2 linked regions of the Collimonas fungivorans genome follow. Each later gene encodes a partner of the first gene's protein in a complex. Links are inferred from orthologs where the notes say so. Each region holds a gene or a part of one and is shown in the gene's direction. Other genes may lie near its edges. The genes, in order: accC and accD.

Region 1 (3,301 bases):
CCTCGCTGAGCGATATCGAACAAGCAGCTCGGGTCCAGGCAACTGCTGCTGGGGCTCGGCTTGAGCACTTCCAAAGCAATCACGAAGGCGCCCTGATAGACCGCATCCATGCGGCCAAGGCAGAAGGCGTCGACGCCATTGTGATCAACCCGGGCGGGCTCACGCACACCAGCGTCGCCCTGCGCGACGCATTGAGCGGAGTGGCAATCCGTTTTGTCGAGGTCCACATCTCGAATATCCACCAGCGAGAAGCGTTTCGACATCATTCCTATTTATCGGATGTCGCTGTTGGAGTCATTTGCGGTTTAGGCGTGGATGGCTATCATGCAGCAATTGATTTTGCCATTAAGAAACTCTAGTTGATAATCTTGCAGCAATGCGGCGTTCGCAGATCCTTTGCAGCGCCGGATTGCGTGTCATAAAAACGAAAATAGCTTTTCATTATTTATTCTGAAGGATTGCATATGGATTTGAGAAAACTCAAAACGCTGATCGACCTCGTCGCTGAATCAGACATCGAAGAGCTGGAAGTGACGGAAGGCGAAAGCAAGGTCCGTATCGTCAAGTCGTCTGCATCCCAGCAAAACCAGGTTGTCATGATGCAACCGCAACAACAGCATCCGGCCCAGTACCAGGTAGCCGCACCGGCGCCAGTGGCTGCCGCGGCGCCGGTAGAAGTGGCCGCTGTACCGGAAGGCCATATCGTCAAATCGCCTATGGTCGGTACCTTCTACCGCTCGTCGGCGCCCGGCTCGCCGGCATTTGTCGAAATCGGCTCGGAAATCAAGGAAGGCGGCACGCTGTGCATCATCGAAGCGATGAAGCTGCTCAATGAAATCGAAGCCGACGCTTCCGGCGTAGTGAAGAAGATACTGGTGGAAAACGGCCAGCCGGTCGAATTCGGCCAGCCGCTGTTCATCATTGGTTGATAGATTTGTACCGAGCGATCTGTACCGAGAGAACTACCGAGTAGCCTGCACGGCGGCATCCGCTCATCCGGGTCCCGCCGTTCTGGTTGCCAGTGCGGGCCTTTGTGCCAAGGCCGCATTGTCAACCCAATGCTTGATAACGCTTAACTCTTAGCGACGCATATACCAATTACTATGTTTGAAAAAATCCTTATCGCCAACCGCGGCGAAATCGCCTTGCGCATCCAACGCGCCTGCCGTGAAATGGGCATCAAGACCGTCATGGTCCATTCCGAGGCAGACCGTGACGCCAAGTATGTGAAACTGGCGGACGAATCGGTCTGTATCGGGCCGGCGCCATCCAGCCTGAGCTACCTCAACATGCCGGCCATCATCAGCGCAGCTGAAGTGACCGACGCCGAGGCCATCCACCCAGGCTACGGCTTCCTGTCCGAGAACGCCGATTTCGCCGAGCGGGTTGAGCAGTCGGGTTTCGTGTTCATCGGCCCGCGGCCGGCGAACATCCGCCTGATGGGCGATAAAGTATCGGCCAAACAAGCCATGATCCGCGCCGGCGTGCCCTGCGTTCCCGGCTCGGAAGGCGCGTTGCCGGATGATCCGAAGGAAATCGTCAAGATTGCCCGCAAGATCGGCTATCCGGTCATCATCAAGGCGGCCGGCGGCGGCGGCGGACGCGGCATGCGCGTGGTGCACACCGAAGCGGCGCTGGCCAATGCGGTGACCATGACCAAGACCGAAGCCGGCGCCGCGTTCGGCAATCCGGAAGTGTATATGGAGAAGTACCTGGAAAATCCGCGCCACGTGGAAATCCAGATCCTGGCCGACCAGTTCAAGAACGCAGTCTGGCTGGGCGAACGCGATTGCTCCATGCAGCGCCGCCACCAGAAAGTGATCGAAGAAGCGCCGGCGCCAGGCATCCCGCGCAAGGTCATCGAAAAAATCGGCGACCGCTGCGCCGAAGCTTGCCGCAAGATGGATTACCGCGGCGCCGGCACTTTCGAATTCCTGTATGAAAACGGCGAGTTCTATTTCATCGAAATGAACACTCGGGTCCAGGTTGAGCATCCGATCACCGAAATGATCACCGGCATCGACATCGTGCAGGAACAGATCCGCATCGCCGCCGGCGAAAAGCTGCGCTTCCGCCAGCGCGATATCCAGCTCTCCGGCCACGCCATCGAATGCCGCATCAACGCCGAAGACCCGTTCAAGTTCACGCCGTCGCCAGGCAAGATCCTGTCGTGGCATGCGCCTGGCGGTCCTGGCATCCGGGTCGATTCCCATGCCTATGCGGGTTATTTCGTGCCGCCGCATTATGATTCGATGGTGGGCAAGGTAATTTCCTATGGTTCCACCCGTGAGCAGGCGATCAAGCGGATGCAGATCGCCCTGTCCGAGATGGTGGTGGAAGGGATTCAAACCAACATCCAGCTGCACCGTGAACTGATGATTGACGCCCGTTTCATCGAAGGCGGCACCAACATCCACTACCTGGAACACAAACTGGCCGAGCGGCCGGTGGTGGCGAAGGAAACGGATAAAGCAGCAAAGAAATAAGGATTCCCCTTAGGGAGTTTCCATTACACAGTAAGGCATCTGATGAGCTGGACCGAAATTGTTATTGAAGTTGCCCTGAACGACGCCGAAACGCTGTCTGATGCGTTGATGGATGCCGGCGCCTTATCGGTTTCGGTGGAAGATGCCGACCTGGGAACCGCCGCCGAGCAGCCTTTGTTCGGCGAACCCGGCATGGAACCCAAGGAAGCCGCCTGGCAGCGCAGCCGGGTAGTGGTGCTGGCCGAAGTCGACGCCGATCATGCAGCGATCGTCAGCAACGCCGCCAAGGCTTGCGGCGTCGCGGTCCCGCCCTACTCGCTGCGGCCGGTGGCGGCGCAAGACTGGGTGCGGCTGACGCAATCGCAGTTTGAACCCATCCATATCGGCAAGAATATCTGGGTGGTGCCTAGCTGGCACGATGCGCCCGACGCCAACGGCCTGATCCTGGAACTCGATCCGGGCCTGGCTTTCGGCACCGGCAGCCATCCGACCACCCGCCTTTGCATGGAATGGCTGGAAATCCATGTACCGCTGCAAAAGCCGAAATCGCTGCTCGATTACGGCTGCGGCTCGGGCATCCTGGCCATGGTGGCCATGAAACTCGGCAGCGACAGCACCGTCGTCGGCGTCGATATCGACCCGCATGCGATCGATGCAGCACGCTACAACAGCGAACGCAATCACTGCGACGTCGCCTATTACCTGCCGGAAGATTTCAGCGCCAAGAGCACGGTGCAAGTATTCGATATCGTGGTCGCCAACATCCTGTCCGGTCCGCTCAAGCTGATGGCGCCCATGCTGTGCAGCCGCATCGC
Region 2 (3,093 bases), 1.4 Mb from region 1 along the record:
TGGCGGCGTTCCATACCTGTTGCCGCATCGAGGGCATCATCCCGGCGCTGGAATCGAGCCACGCGCTGGCGTATGCGGCCAAACTGGCGGCAACCTTGCCCAAGGATAAGATTGTCCTGGCCAATCTGTCGGGCCGCGGCGACAAGGACATGCATACCGTTGCCGAGCGCCTGAAGCTCTAAAGCAAGCCAAGAGCAGGGCGGCGATCCCGCCCTGCAGTCCTGATCACCTCATCCAATAGATACCATGTCCCGAATCCAGACTACCTTGGCAGCGCTCGCTGCAAACAATAAAAAGGGCTTGATCCCTTTTATCACCGCCGGCGATCCGGCGCCGGAACTGACCGTGCCGCTGATGCATGCGCTGGTCAGGGGTGGCGCCGATATCATAGAGCTGGGCGTGCCGTTTTCCGACCCGATGGCGGAAGGCCCGGTGATCCAGCGCGCTTGCGAACGGGCGCTGAAATTCGGCGTCAGCCTGCATGACGTGCTGGGTTATGTGCGCGAATTTCGGCAGAGCAACAACAGCACGCCGGTGGTGCTGATGGGTTATGCCAATCCGCTGGAGCGGATGGGCGTTGATGTTTTTATTGCCGCTGCGAAAGAGGCCGGGGTCGACGGCAGCATCGTGGTCGACTATCCGCCAGAAGAATGCGAAGAGTTTGCCGAGAAGATGCAGGCCAACGGCATGGATCCGATTTTCCTGCTGGCGCCGACCTCGACCGAACAGCGGATCATGCAGGTGGCCAAGGTCGGCAGCGGATTCACGTATTATGTGTCCTTGAAGGGCGTGACCGGCGCCGCCAACATCGATACCGGCGAAGTCGCCGCCCGGGTGGAGGCGATCCGCAAACATGTCAAATTGCCAATCGGCGTCGGTTTCGGCATCCGCGATGCGGCCACTGCCAAGGCCGTGGCGCAGGTGTCGGATGCGGTGGTAATCGGCAGCCGGATCATCCAGGAACTGGAGAATACGCCGCGCGAACAGGCGGTAGCTGCTGTGGAAAGCTTCTTGTCGGGGATCAGGAAGGCGCTGGACGAGTGATTTTGTATCAAAATGACAAATATTTCCTGGGCCGGCCGGCTTGAATAGCTATTTCGCCGATTTGGGGATGAAGGTACAATTCGGCAGGAAAAAAATCTGAAGGAGGTCGCTCTATGAGTTGGCTAGAAAAATTATTACCCCCACGTATTCAGCGCAGCGACTCGGCAACCCGTAAATCGATCCCCGAGGGATTGTGGGTCAAATGCCCGTCATGCGAAGCGGTTTTGTATCGCACCGACCTGGAGTCGAACATCCATGTTTGCCCGAAGTGCGACCATCACATGCGGATACGCGCACGCGAACGCCTGGACGCCTTGCTGGACGCCGGCGGCCGCTACGAGATCGGCCAGGAAACCCTGCCGATCGATACCCTCAAATTCAAAGACAGCAAAAAATACCCCGACCGCCTGAAAGCCGCGATGGACGCCACCGGCGAAACCGATGCGCTGATCGTGCTGGGCGGTTCCATCATGACGCTGCCGGTAGTGGTGGCGGCATTCGAGTTTGAATTCATGGGCGGTTCCATGGGTTCGGTGGTGGGCGAGCGTTTTGTGCGCGGCGCCCAGGTGGCGCTGGAGCAGAAGGTGCCGTTCATCTGCATCACCGCCACTGGCGGTGCACGCATGCAGGAAGGCTTGCTGTCGCTGATGCAGATGGCCAAGACCACCTCGATGCTGACCAAGCTGTCGGAGAAGAAGCTGCCGTTCATCAGCGTCCTGACCGACCCGACCATGGGCGGCGTTTCCGCTTCGTTCGCCTTCATGGGCGACGTCGTGATCGCCGAACCGAAAGCGCTGATCGGTTTTGCCGGCCCGCGCGTGATCGAGAACACTGTGCGTGAGAAGCTGCCGGAAGGTTTCCAGCGCGCTGAATTCCTGGTCACCAAGGGAGCCGTCGACATGATTGTCGACCGGCGCAAGATGCGTGAAGAAATCGCACGTTTGTTGGCGTTGCTGCAAGACCAGCCAGTCGAATCCATCGCTTGATGTGAATTTCGCCCCCAGGGCCTGAACTGTTGCGGTTCAGGCCTTTTGTTTTTAGTTGGATGTCAAAATGTCAAATATCCCCGCCAAGCCCGTGACGCTGGCCGACTGGCTCTCTCTGCTGGAATCGCGCCATTTCAAAACCATAGACATGGGCCTGGACCGGGTGGTGCAGGTGAAGGAACGGCTGCAGCTGCAATTCGATTGTCCGGTGATCATGGTGGCGGGCACCAACGGCAAGGGCTCGACCTGCGCCATGCTGGAATCCATCCTGCTGCGCGCCGGCTACAAGGTCGGCCTGTATATCAAGCCGCATTTCCTCGATTTCAACGAACGCGCCCGCATCGGCGGCGAATCGGCCTCGGATGCGGCCCTGATCGCCAGTTTCGAAGCGGTCGAAGCGCAGCGCGGCGACATTTCCCTGACTTATTTCGAATTCACCACGCTGGCCATCATGCACTTGCTGGCAGAGGCCAAGCTCGACGTGGTAATCCTTGAAGTCGGCCTGGGCGGGCGCCTGGATGCGGTCAATATCGTCGATGCCGACGTTGCCATCGTCACCAGCGTCGATATCGACCACGTCGAATACCTGGGCGACACCCGCGAGAAAATCGGCTTTGAAAAGGCCGGCATCTTCCGCGCCGGCAAAACCGCGGTGTGCAGCGATCCGGTGCCGCCGCAATCCCTGATCGACCACGCCAACGCCATCGGCGCCGACCTCTGGCTGCTGGGCCGCGATTTCAACTATACCGGCGACAAGCAGCAGTGGAATTACGGCGGCCGCGGCCAGCGCCGCAATGCGCTCGGCTACCCCAGCCTGCGCGGCGCCAACCAGCTGCTGAATGCGTCGGCGGCGCTGGCGGCGCTGGAAGCCTTGCGCGACCGCCTGCCGGTCAGTGCGCAGGAAGTGCGCAGCGGTTTCGTCATGATGGATTTGCCGGGCCGCTTCCAGGTCTTGCCGGGACAGCCGCTGGTGATCCTGGACGTCGCCCACAACCCGCATGCGGCCGCCACCCTGGCGCAGAACCTCGACAACATGGGTTTCCACCCCTACACCTATGCCGTG

Evidence for each region.
Region 2: the proteins of accC (region 1) and accD are in contact, whole or in part, in a solved structure (PDB 8UXZ), measured with the Escherichia coli proteins. The link is inferred for Collimonas fungivorans from one-to-one orthologs.

What each region holds. Positions count from the first base shown.
Region 1 is NZ_CP013232.1:1,123,063-1,126,363, reverse strand. What follows is about bases 316-3,294. They hold accC (acetyl-CoA carboxylase biotin carboxylase subunit), read left to right. Parts: upstream 316-1,103; coding sequence 1,104-2,486; downstream 2,487-3,294. Other genes in these bases: prmA (50S ribosomal protein L11 methyltransferase), read left to right, coding at 2,529-3,294; accB (acetyl-CoA carboxylase biotin carboxyl carrier protein), read left to right, coding at 465-929; aroQ (type II 3-dehydroquinate dehydratase), read left to right, coding at 316-359. Outside these bases: more of aroQ, read left to right, coding at 1-315; more of prmA, read left to right, coding at 3,295-3,301. UniProt on the Escherichia coli protein: This protein is a component of the acetyl coenzyme A carboxylase complex; first, biotin carboxylase catalyzes the carboxylation of the carrier protein and then the transcarboxylase transfers the carboxyl group to form malonyl-CoA.
Region 2 is NZ_CP013232.1:2,496,342-2,499,434, forward strand. What follows is about bases 323-3,093. They hold accD (acetyl-CoA carboxylase, carboxyltransferase subunit beta), read left to right. Parts: upstream 323-1,157; coding sequence 1,158-2,030; downstream 2,031-3,093. Other genes in these bases: trpA (tryptophan synthase subunit alpha), read left to right, coding at 323-1,044; folC (bifunctional tetrahydrofolate synthase/dihydrofolate synthase), read left to right, coding at 2,098-3,093. Also shown: trpB (tryptophan synthase subunit beta), read left to right, coding at 1-182; more of trpA, read left to right, coding at 247-322.